2 regions of the Spirosoma luteolum genome follow, and region 1 is predicted to be linked to the other one. Evidence: riboswitches for the same ligand, from Rfam matches in the RefSeq annotation. Region 1 holds a riboswitch; the other holds the start of a gene.
The links. Region 1 has a riboswitch for thiamine pyrophosphate ahead of ACYVAC_RS16890 (TonB-dependent receptor). Riboswitches for the same ligand answer to the same signal wherever they lie in the genome.
Positions count from the first base shown of each region.

Region 1 (5,887 bases):
GAACGAGTTCATCAAGACCGATGTGCTCCTTAAAGCCCACCAGGTCGAGAACGGGGTAGACATCCTCGAACTGAGCACGGGCGAACGGGTTCCCCTCGACCGTGTCGTTAGCCTGAGCGGTCAGCTATCGCCCAATTTTCCCGGCTACGGCAACTACTCCTGCGACTGTTAGTCGAGTCGGTCGAAGCCGCAGTAGGGTACCAGCACCGCCGGAATCCGAATCCCGTCGGCCGTCTGGTTGTTTTCCAGAATCGACGCCAGAATGCGGGGCAGCGCCAGGGCCGAGCCATTGAGTGTATGCAGTAGCTGCATTTTGCCGTTGCTGTCTTTGGCCCGTAGTTTCAGGCGGTTGGCCTGGTAAGTTTCAAAGTTCGACACCGAACTTACCTCGAGCCAGCGCTGCTGCGCAGCCGACCAGACCTCCATATCATACGTGAGTGCCGACGTAAAGCCCATGTCGCCCCCGCATAGCCGCAGCACGCGGTAGGGGAGTTCGAGCTTCTGGAGCAGCCCCTGCACGTACAGACTCATTTCTTCGAGGGCCGCGTAGGAGTTCTCGGGCCGCTCGATCCGGACAATCTCGACTTTGTCGAACTGGTGGAGCCGGTTGAGCCCCCGCACGTGCGCCCCCCACGAACCCGCTTCGCGCCGGAAACAGGGCGTGTAACCCACATTCCGGACGGGCAACTGCTGCTCGGTCAGGATAACATCGCGGTACAGGTTGGTGATGGGCACCTCGGCTGTCGGAATCATGTACAGCTTCTCCTCGCCAATGTAGTACATCTGCCCTTCTTTGTCGGGCAGCTGCCCCGTTGCGTAGCCCGATTCTTCGTTGACGACGATTGGGGGCTGCACTTCCATGTAGCCCGCGGCCAGAGCCTCGTCGAGGAAGAAGTTGATGAGGGCCCGCTGAATCCGGGCGCCTTTGCCTTTGTACACGGGGAAACCCGCGCCGGTAATCTTGACGCCCAGTTCAAAATCGATCATCGGCCCACCATCACCGCCGTATTTTTTGATCAGCTCCCAGTGAGGCTGGGCACCCGCGTACAGTTCGGGCTTCGATCCGTGTTCAAGCACGACCTCATTGTCGTCGGCCGAGCGGCCTTCGGGCACGCTGCTGTGGGGCAGGTTCGGAATCGTGAACAGCAGACTGTTGAGTTGCTGCTCGATGGCGCGCAGTGCCTCTTCGGCCGCTTTCGAGCGGTTTTTCAACTCGGCCGTCTCGGCTTTGGCTGCGTTGGCCTCGGCCTGCTGACCGGCTTTCATGAGCGCCCCGATTTCTTTGGCTTTGGCGTTCGACTGCGCCAGCGTATCATCGAGTTCACGCTGGGTATCGCGCCGTTGCTGATCGAGTGTCAGCACCTGATCGATCACGTCGGCGGCATTGGCAAAATTGCGCTTGCGCAGCCCGGCCAGCGTTTGTTCCTTGTTATCGCGTATGAACGAAAGTTGAAGCATAATAGATCACAATAAAAGTCGGTTGACGTGCTTTACGGGCCGATTCAGGCCGTAAACAGGCCATTGTTCAAGGCATTCAGGGCATCGGCTTTGTATTTGCCGTGTACCAGCAGCGACAGGTTGCTTTCGGTACCCCCGTACGACACCATTCGGATAGGGATGTTTTTCATGGCGTTGAATACCCGCACCGCCACGCCTTCGTTGTCGGCACTGAAATTACCCACAATGCAGATAATGGTCTGGTCGTAGTCGGGTTCCTCGAGCGTGCAGAACTGGCTCAGTTCATCCGAAATTTCCTGCAGCCGCTCGGTATTGTCGATCGTTACCGACACCGATACTTCCGAGGTGGCCAGCATATCGACCGGCGTTTTGTATTTCTCGAAAATCTCGAAAATCCGGCGCAGAAAGCCATAGGCATTCAGCATACGGGTCGAGTGAATGTACAGCGCCGTAATGCCATCTTTGGCCGCTACTGCCTTGAATACCGGGCCACCCTGGCTGTTGCCTTCGGCAATGAGCGTGCCGGGAGCCGCCGGTTCCATGGTATTTTTCAGCCGTACCGGTACGCCAAACATCCGGGCGGGCGTAATGGTCGACGGATGCAGGATCTTAGCCCCGAAATAGGCCAGCTCGGCGGCTTCATCGAACGTGAGCTCGCGCACCGGAAACGTATTCTTTACAATGCGGGGGTCGTTGTTGTGCATGCCGTCGATGTCGGTCCAGATCTGGATTTCATCGGCTTTGATAGCCCCCCCGATCAGTGAGGCCGTATAGTCGGACCCTCCACGCTTGAGGTTGTCGACCTCGCCCCGCGGGTTGCGGCAGATAAAGCCCTGCGTCACTACAATCTGTTTGTCGGCATGGGGTTCGAGCATGGCGGCCAGCTGTGTCTGCGTAAACGCGATTTCGGGCTCGTTGTCGGCATCGATCCGCATAAAATCGAGCGCGGGCAGCAGTGTCGACGCTACGCCTTCTTCTACCAGGTAAGCCTGAAACAGCTGGGTGCTCAGCAGTTCACCCTCGGCCACCAGTTCTTTTTCCTGCTTCAGCGTGAACGGCTTGATGCGGCCCAGCGAGCGGATAAATGAAAACTCAGTGTCGATGATTTGCTGCCCGGCGACCCGACCGGCCTCTGTCTTATACAGCTCACCGATAAAGCTATCGTAGTGGGCTTTTAGGGCATCGATACGGCTGTTGGCATCGGCATCGTTGTTGGCTTTCAGCGATTCGCCAATGGCCAGCAACGCGTTGGTCGAACCCGAGAGCGCCGACAGCACAACGATTTTCCGAACATTATCTTCCGTGATCAGGGTGCGGATCGACTGCATGCGTTCGGGTTTGCCAACCGAAGTCCCGCCAAATTTCCAGACTTGCATTGTATGAAAGCGAAAGAGTGAATGAATGAAAGAGCGATTTTCTGGCCGATGGGCACAGCGAATGGGTAAACAGCGATACCTGACGCCTGAAGCAGCTTTATAGTCTGTTCCCCCGCCTGGGCATTACAACCGGCTATACACCTGTTTTTGCAGGCCCAGCATTTTGATGGCCGTGATGGCAGCCTCGTCGCCTTTGTTGCCGTGGATACCACCCGCCCGGTCCATGGCCTGCTGCTGGGTATTGGGTGTCAGTACGCCAAAGATGACCGGCTTACCGGTTTTGAGACTCACATTGGTGAGGCCCTGCGCCACGGCATGGTTGATGTAATCGTTATGCTTGGTTTCGCCCTGAATGACGCAGCCAATGGCAATAACGGCATCAATGTCATCGCGCTGGGCAAACCACTGCGACGCCAGCGTAAGCTCATAGCTGCCCGGCACATTACCCCGAATGATGTGATCGGCCTGGGCGCCGTGGGTCAGGAGGGTCTGGTAAGCGCCTTCGTATAAGGCTTCGGTCACCTCCGTGTTCCACTCGGAAACAAGAATCGCAAACCGGCGGTGACTGATGTCGGGCAGGTTGCCGGTGGTGAATTCGCTGAGATTTTTGAGTTCGGATGCCATGGAATAGAGAATAAAAAAAGGACAAAACCCCGATTGGCTTTGTCCTTCTGCAGTATTGATAGGTTCAGATACGCTTACGACTCGCCAACGGTAGCTTCCAGCATCGATTTATACTTGCGGGCACTGGCAGCCTCCGACGACTGACCATACTTTTCGATGATCTGTTCGTAGGTACTGATGGCTTTGTCGGTTTGTTTAGCCTGTTCGTAGGCAATCGCCAGCTTGTTGAGGTAGCCGGGCGTAAAGTATTTGTTAGGCTTGTAGTCGGCAGCCTTCTGGTAGTAGTCGGCGGCTTCGTCGAAGCTCTTTTTCTCCATGTAGGCATCGCCGATCAGGGCGTAGGCACGCGCCTGCACCAGCAGATCCGACGAGCTGAAGGCTTTCAGGTGGTCGATCGCTTCGTCGTACTTGCCCGATTTGAGCAAGCCCATACCAGCGTAGAACTCGGCCAGGTTGCCCGCGGGGGTCGAGCCATAGTTGTCGGCTACGGCCAGCAGACCGGGCGTTTTGCCATCACCGTTCAGCGCCTTTTTCAGCGAGTCGGTTTCAACCTGGTAGATCGAGGGAAAAAGTTCAGCCTGAGCCGTTTCGTCCTGGCTGCTGATATAATACCGATAGCCGAAGTAGCCAACGACCGCCAGTACGATAGCACCCACGATACCGAGCACGATGGTGCGGTTCTGCTGGAAATAATCGCCTACTTCTTCAAATTTGCCTTCTAGTGCATCTGGATCTTCAAGAAAATCCAATCCGCCATTCTTTTTGCTCATTTGCTTGCAATTTGGAGTGCAAAAGTAGGAATATTTGCCATCGCTGAAAAGCGTAAGGCTCAAAACTTTACGCAGGCGTTTTTTCGCAGACTACTCGGCCAAATCGCGGACGGCCATGACTTCTGAGGAACGAACACTCCGGATTTGGTGGGGGAGCAGCGTTTCGACGGCTACAGCCTCACCCGTCAGCGTGACAAACTCTACTTCAAAGGCTTTTCCTTCGTTGTATACGGTTAAAATAGTGCCGACATCGCCAGCTTTCAAACGGCCTCCTTCGCTGTCTTCCTGGAGTACCACAAGGTCAAATTCCTGCATACGCTACGCTACTGATTCTCGGTTGAAAACGTAAAAATACGGGTCTTGTTATGTTAATTTTAGCTTAACTTTGCCCCGCTAATCTTCTAAGGGGTGCCTTAATACAACGGGCTGAGATTATACCCATTGAACCTGATCCGGGTAATGCCGGCGAAGGGAACTGGACTAGAACTGTACATTTTACTGGTTTTACCTAAAGGTAGGTTTGGCCCCTTTGCCTATCGTCATGCTTTTTCGTGATGAAAAAAACGACGTTTGGGCGGTTTTCCGGCTGCCTGTTTTGTATCGCTGTGCTGCTCGGTCTGTCGGCCGGATCGGCGCTGGCTCAGTTAGCATTGTCGGGGGTCGTGCGCGATGCCGACGGGGGTGGACCCCTGCCCGGAGCGGCCATTACGGTAGAGGGCTCCTTCGCGGGCACGTTCGCCGATGCCTCCGGTGCGTTCCGGCTCACAAGTCTTAAAGCAACGCCTTTGTCCCTGCGCATTTCGCTGCTGGGCTATCAGACCCAAACCCTCACCGCCAACCCGGCCCAGAGTAGTGCGCTCACCATACAGCTTCAGAAAGCCGCTGTAGCGGTCGACGAGGTGGTCGTCAGCGCAACCCGCGCTAACCAGAAGTCGGCCATCGCCTATACCGACGTGACCCGGCGCGACCTCGACAAGCTGAACCTGGGTCAGGACATTCCGCAACTGCTCAACTTTACCCCCTCGATTGTCACTACCTCCGACGCAGGCGCCGGGGTGGGCTACACCGGCATCCGGATCCGGGGCTCCGACGCGACCCGCGTGAACGTGACGCTCAACGGGATTCCGTACAACGATGCAGAGTCGCAGGGGACATTTTTTGTCAACCTGCCTGATTTTGCCTCGTCGGTTAGCACGGTGCAGATTCAACGGGGCGTGGGCACATCGACCAACGGGGCCGGTGCTTTCGGTGCCTCCCTCAACATCCAGACTACCAAACTTGAAAGCAAGCCATACGCCGAGACTAATTTGTCGGCGGGTTCGTTCGGCACCCGCAAAGTCAACGTGCTGGCGGGTACGGGACTGCTCAACAACCACTTTGTGCTCGATGCGCGCCTGTCGTCGATCTATTCCGATGGGTATGTCGACCGGGCCTTTTCCAAACTAAAGTCGTTCTACCTGTCGGGCGGCTACTATGGCGCCAAAAGCTTTGTCCGGCTCAACGTATTTTCGGGCGTCGAACAAACGTATCAGTCGTGGGGCGGTGTACCGGAGAGCCTGTTGCGTACCAACCGCACCTACAACGTGTACACCTACGATAATGAAACCGATAATTACCAGCAGGACAACTATCAGCTGATTACGTCGCACGAGCTGAGTC
Region 1 is NZ_BAAGZE010000018.1:78,205-84,091, reverse strand. Features, by position in the region: gene ACYVAC_RS16920 (hypothetical protein) at 1-172, shown strand, start outside; gene serS (serine--tRNA ligase) at 169-1,458, opposite strand; gene ACYVAC_RS16910 (aspartate kinase) at 1,503-2,834, opposite strand; gene ribH (6,7-dimethyl-8-ribityllumazine synthase) at 2,958-3,458, opposite strand; gene ACYVAC_RS16900 (tetratricopeptide repeat protein) at 3,533-4,228, opposite strand; gene ACYVAC_RS16895 (DUF4926 domain-containing protein) at 4,319-4,543, opposite strand; TPP riboswitch at 4,623-4,721, shown strand; gene ACYVAC_RS16890 (TonB-dependent receptor) at 4,783-5,887, shown strand, end outside.

Region 2 (5,887 bases), on a different contig from region 1:
CGTTAACCGGATTAGCACGCCCGAGCCCGCCCTGCTGGTGCACAACGGGGTGCTGCAGCGCCAGACCATGAAGCGCGAACTGATTTCGGAGGAGGAACTGCTGGGGTTGCTGCGTATCAATGGTATCGACGACCCGGCCGACGTAAAAACCTGCTACCTCGAAGGCAGCGGCAGCGTCAGCGTGGTGCCTAAAAAGTAAGGGAGTAACGGGTGGGCGGCCGGCAGCAGACCGCCCACCCGCCGGCCGAACCGTTTGTATATAGTTAGATGATTGTCTAAATAACTAAACGAATATTTCATCCGTCAACCAATTCGGCCCGCTATGAACCTGCTTTTCAAGGCCCTGAACGATCCGACCCGCCGGGCCATCCTCGAGCTGCTGCGCGGGGGCGACCGCAATGCCGGCGATATTGCCGACTGTTTTGCCATGTCGAAACCCAGCATTTCGCACCACCTCGACCTGCTGAAACAGGCCGGCCTGGTCGACTCCCTCAAGCAGGGGCAGTTTGTGGTCTACACCCTCAATACCACCGTGCTCGACGAACTGCTGGGCTGGCTGCTGAGCCTGCAGCCATCAACCGCCCCGGTGCCTGCCCCCGAACCATCGACTACCAGCGCTCCATCCGAAACGATCTAAATCCCCCTGTCAACCATGAACAAGAAAACTAGTGCCGACGAATACCTGATGGCTATTCCCTGGATACTGTCGCTGACCTATATAGCCCTGGTGTGGCACCAGATACCCGATCGGCTCGCTACCCACTTCGATCTGACTGGCCAGCCCAATGGCTGGATGGGTAAGCCCGGCCTGCTGCTGACCTCGCTGGCGCTGGGTGTATTCGTGTACGGGTTGCTGCGCACAACTGCCCGCCCGTCGCTGCCTGCGGCAAAGCGGCACCTGCTCGATCGGTTGCGGTTTGTGGTCAATCTGTTTATGGCGGCCCTGCCGGCCGGACTGTTCTATATGGCTACCGGTACCGACCAACTGGCCACCGGCAACGTAACCATCATGGCCCTGACAGGGCTGTTTATTGCGGCCGTGGGCAACTACACCATTTCCATCAAACCGAATCCGTATGTGGGGGTGCGCACACCCTGGACCCTGCGCAGCGAGCGCGTCTGGATGCGGTCGAACCGGCTGGGTGGCCGGCTGATGGTAGCGGGGGGCCTGTTGAGCAGTGTGCTGGCCCTGCTGGTGCCGGCGCCCTACATGATCGGCGCGGTGGTGACTATGGTGCTTATAACGGCGCTCATTCCCGTGGTGTATTCCTACGTGTATTACCGGCAGGAGCAGGCCGGACAGCTAACCGACCAATAGCCAGTGCGATCAATCCGCTTTCCTGCCACCCGCCATTTTTTTATGCGTATGCGACCTGTTCTACCACTATTTATGCTGCTGCTGGGGCTATTGCCCGCGGCCAGTGCCCAGACCGAAGAGCCCATGTCGGCCCGCATCAGCGAACCGGCCGGCATCGACTTTACGCTCGATGGCACCCTTACGCTGCCGAACGGCACCAAAGGCCCCGTGCCGGTAGTGCTGCTCATTGCCGGCTCGGGCCCGACCGACCGCGATGGCAACAGCCCCGTACCCCTCGGTACGCTGGGTACGGTGAAGGGGGCTCCGTTCCGGATGCTGGCCGACAGCCTGGCACGGCTGGGGATTGCCGTGGCCCGCTACGACAAACGCTACGCCGGTGCCAAACAGCTGGCGGGCAGTGCGCGGCTGCCCATCAGGGATTTCCGGTTCGATTACTACGTCAGCGATGCGCTGGGCTTCATCCGGCAGCTGCAGGCCGACAGGCGCTTTTCGCGGGTCATCGTAGCCGGCCACAGCGAAGGGTCGCTCGTGGGTATGCTGGCGGCCAAACGGGCCGGGGTGCCGGCCTACATCTCGCTCTCGGGCGCGGGGCGCAGCATTGCCGAAGTACTGAAAACCCAGTATGGTGGGCTGCCCGAGGCCCAGCGGCAGCGCGTCTGGGCCGACCTCGATTCGCTGCGGGCGGGTCTGCCGGTGCGCCAGCCGGAGCCGGTGGCCATGGCCGTACTGCAACCGTCGACCCAGCCGCTGATGATGTCGTGGATGCGCTATGACCCGGCCGCCGAACTGCGGGGCTTCAGGGGAAAGGTGCTGCTGGTCAACGGTGAGCGCGACATGCAGGTGGGTGTCGATGAAGCGAAGGCCCTCAAAGCCGCCCGCCCCGACGCCCTGCTGCTGCTCTTTCCGGGCATGACCCATATGCTCAAAAACGTCGACGGTACCGACCAGCTGGCCAACCTGCAAACCTACGTCCGGCCCGATCTGCCGCTGACGCCCGGGCTGGCCACGGCCATGGCCCGCTTTATCAACGCCCGCTGACCGATCCCACGAAAAGCCCGACTGCGCTGCAGCGGGCTTTTTTGTGGCGTTTACTTTTTTGGCGTTCTAAAAAACGGTTACCTTTACCGCTGCTTACTTCAAGCCAGACTTTAGGGGTGTTCGCTTTCGGGCGGGCTGAGATGATACCCTTTGAACCTGAACAGGATAATGCCTGCGAAGGGAAAAGTGATCCGGCTGACCAGCCTGTACCGGCGCGCCCCTGGCGTTTGTCGAGTCGGGTCGGCGCTGTTCTTCCCCTGCTGTTTGGCCTAACCAAAACCGGTTGCCAAACCATGCTCATTCAACTCAATTCACAACCCGTCGACTGTCCGCCCGCCGGCACCCTGCTGGCCCTGCTCGACAGTCTCGGTCTTGCCGACCGCAACGGCACGGCCGTGGCCTGCAACGACCGCATTGTGCCCCGCAGCCGCTGGGCACAGACCCAGCTGGCCGAAAACGATTCGATCACGCTTATTCAGGCCACGCAGGGAGGATAGCCATGAGCCAGTCATCGAAACCAACGCCCGTGGCTGAGCCCATCAGCCGCCAGCCACTGACCGGCTCGCGCAAAATCTACGTGCCCGGTCAGCTACACGCCATTCAGGTCGCCATGCGCGAAATCAGGGTTTCCGATACCGTGAGTCAGGTCGGCGGTCGTACGGTACGCACGCCCAACCCGCCCGTCACTGTCTACGACACCAGTGGCCCCTACACCGACCCGGACGTGACCATCGATCTCAAAAAAGGGTTGCCGCGCCTGCGCGAGGCCTGGATTCGCGACCGGGCCGACGTGGAAGAACTGCCCGGTCTGTCGTCGGCCTACGGGCAGCAGCGGCAGGCCGATCCGGGACTCGATGCGCTGCGGTTCGAGCACATCCGGCCGCCCCTGCGGGCGCGGGCCGGCCAGACCGTGACCCAGCTGCACTATGCCCGGCGCGGTATCATCACGCCCGAGATGGAGTATATCGCCATTCGCGAAAACCAGCGCATCGATGCCCTGCCGGCTACCGACCCGCTCCGGCAGCAGCACCCCGGCAACAGCTTCGGCGCCCATACGCCAGCCAACCGTATCACGCCCGAGTTTGTGCGGCAGGAGGTGGCCGCCGGGCGGGCCATTATCCCGGCCAACATCAACCACCCCGAAAGCGAGCCCATGATTATCGGGCGCAACTTCCTGGTCAAGATCAACACCAACATCGGCAACTCGGTGGTTACGTCGGGCATCGACGAAGAAGTCGAGAAAGCCGTGTGGAGCTGCCGGTGGGGGGGCGATACGCTGATGGATCTCTCGACGGGCAAAAACATTCACGAAACCCGCGAATGGATTATCCGCAACTGCCCCGTTCCGGTGGGTACCGTACCGATCTACCAGGCCCTCGAAAAAGTAAACGGAAAAGCCGAAAACCTGAGCTGGGAGCTGTTTCGCGACACGCTGATCGAGCAGGCCGAGCAGGGGGTCGATTATTTCACCATCCACGCGGGGGTGTTGCTGCGCTACATTCCGCTGACGGCCCGGCGCGTAACCGGCATCGTGTCGCGTGGGGGCAGCATCATGGCCAAGTGGTGCCTGGCCCATCACCGGGAAAACTTCCTCTATACGCATTTCGAGGAAATCTGCGCCATCATGAAGGCCTACGATGTGTCGTTTTCGCTGGGCGACGGGCTGCGCCCCGGCTCTATTGCCGACGCCAACGACGCGGCTCAGTTTGCCGAACTCGAAACGCTGGGCGAACTAACCAAGATCGCCTGGCAGCACGATGTGCAGGTCATGGTCGAAGGGCCCGGCCATGTGCCGATGCACCTCATCAAAGCCAACATGGAAAAGCAGCTGGCGCATTGCGACGAAGCGCCGTTCTATACGCTGGGGCCGCTCACCACCGACATCGCGCCGGGCTACGACCACATCACCTCGGCCATCGGGGCCGCCATGATCGGCTGGTACGGCACGGCCATGCTCTGTTACGTGACGCCCAAAGAACACCTGGGATTACCCAACCGGCAGGACGTAAAAGACGGGGTGATTACCTACAAAATTGCCGCCCACGCGGCCGATCTGGCCAAAGGGCACCCGGGCGCGCAGTACCGCGACAACGCGCTGAGCAAGGCCCGCTTCGAGTTTCGCTGGGAGGATCAGTTCAACCTCGCCCTCGACCCCGATACGGCCCGGTCGTACCACGACGAAACGCTGCCGGCCGAAGGGGCTAAAACGGCGCACTTCTGCTCGATGTGCGGTCCGAATTTCTGCTCCATGAAAATCACCCAGGACGTGCGCGACTACGCCGACCAGCAGGGGCTGGCCGAGGCCGATGCCCTGCAGGAAGCCATGGCCGCCAAAGCCCGCGCCTTTGTTGAACAGGGAAGCGCTCTGTACCACTAACCGCCCATCCCATGATCAGTTCGCTGCACTACATTACGGCCCACCCGGCCGAGGCCGAACGCGCCTGCCGCGCCGGTGTCGACTGGGTACAGTTGCGGGTGAAAAACGTTCGTCCCGCCGACTGGAAAGCCATGGCCCTCGACACGCAGGCCATCTGCCGGCAGTTTGGCGCCCGTTTCATCCTGAACGACAACGTGGCGCTGGCCGGCGACATCGGCGCCGATGGGGTGCACGTCGGCAACGACGACCTGCCCGTGGCCGACGCCCGGCGGCTGCTGGGCCCCGGCGTTATCATCGGCGGCACGGCCAATACCCCCGAGCACATTACCCGGCACTGGGCCGGTGGAGCCAGCTACATCGGGCTGGGGCCCTACCGGTTCACCACCACCAAGACCGGTCTCAGCCCGGTGCTCGGGCTGGCGGGTTACACCCGCATCCTGGCCTACTGCCGGTCGGTCGGTATGCCGCTGCCGGTGGTAGCCATCGGGGGCATTCAGCTCGCCGACGTGCCCGACCTGCTGGCAACAGGCGTAGCGGGCATTGCCGTTTCGCAGGCCATCACCCGCGATCCCGACGCCCAGGTGCCAGCCCTGCTGGCTGCCCTGTCGGGCATTCAACCCATCACCGCTTATCCGACAACCTTATGACTGCACAACCCTTTTACCTGGCCGACCGGCAGTTTACGTCGCGGCTGTTTACCGGCACCGGCAAGTTTAGTTCGATGGCCCTGATGGCCGATGCGCTGCGGGCGTCGGGCTCGGAGCTGGTTACGGTGGCCCTCAAGCGGGTCGACGTGGCCAACCCAGCCGACGATACGCTGGCGCACCTCAACGCGCCCCACCAGCACCTGCTGCCCAACACTTCGGGTGTCAGGACGGCCCACGAAGCCGTTTTTGCCGCCGAACTGGCCCGCGAAGCCCTCGAAACGAACTGGATCAAACTGGAAATTCACCCCGACCCGCGCTACCTGCTGCCCGACCCCATCGAAACGCTCAGGGCCGCCGAAGAACTGGTGAAGCGGGGCTTTGTGGTGCTGCCGTACTGCCACGCCGATCCGGTGCTCTGCAAGCGGCTCGAAGCGGTGGGCGTGGCGGCCGTGATGCCGCTGGGTGCCCCCATCGGCTCTAACCGGGGGCTGCGCACCCGCGATTTTC
Region 2 is NZ_BAAGZE010000006.1:311,455-317,341, reverse strand. Features, by position in the region: gene ACYVAC_RS11910 (DUF421 domain-containing protein) at 1-199, shown strand, start outside; gene ACYVAC_RS11905 (autorepressor SdpR family transcription factor) at 323-637, shown strand; gene ACYVAC_RS11900 (SdpI family protein) at 653-1,318, shown strand; gene ACYVAC_RS11895 (alpha/beta hydrolase family protein) at 1,367-2,356, shown strand; TPP riboswitch at 2,459-2,556, shown strand; gene thiS (sulfur carrier protein ThiS) at 2,650-2,853, shown strand; gene thiC (phosphomethylpyrimidine synthase ThiC) at 2,856-4,733, shown strand; gene thiE (thiamine phosphate synthase) at 4,745-5,380, shown strand; gene ACYVAC_RS11875 (thiazole synthase) at 5,377-5,887, shown strand, end outside.
Region 2: another riboswitch for thiamine pyrophosphate. It lies ahead of thiS (sulfur carrier protein ThiS); the one in region 1 lies ahead of ACYVAC_RS16890 (TonB-dependent receptor).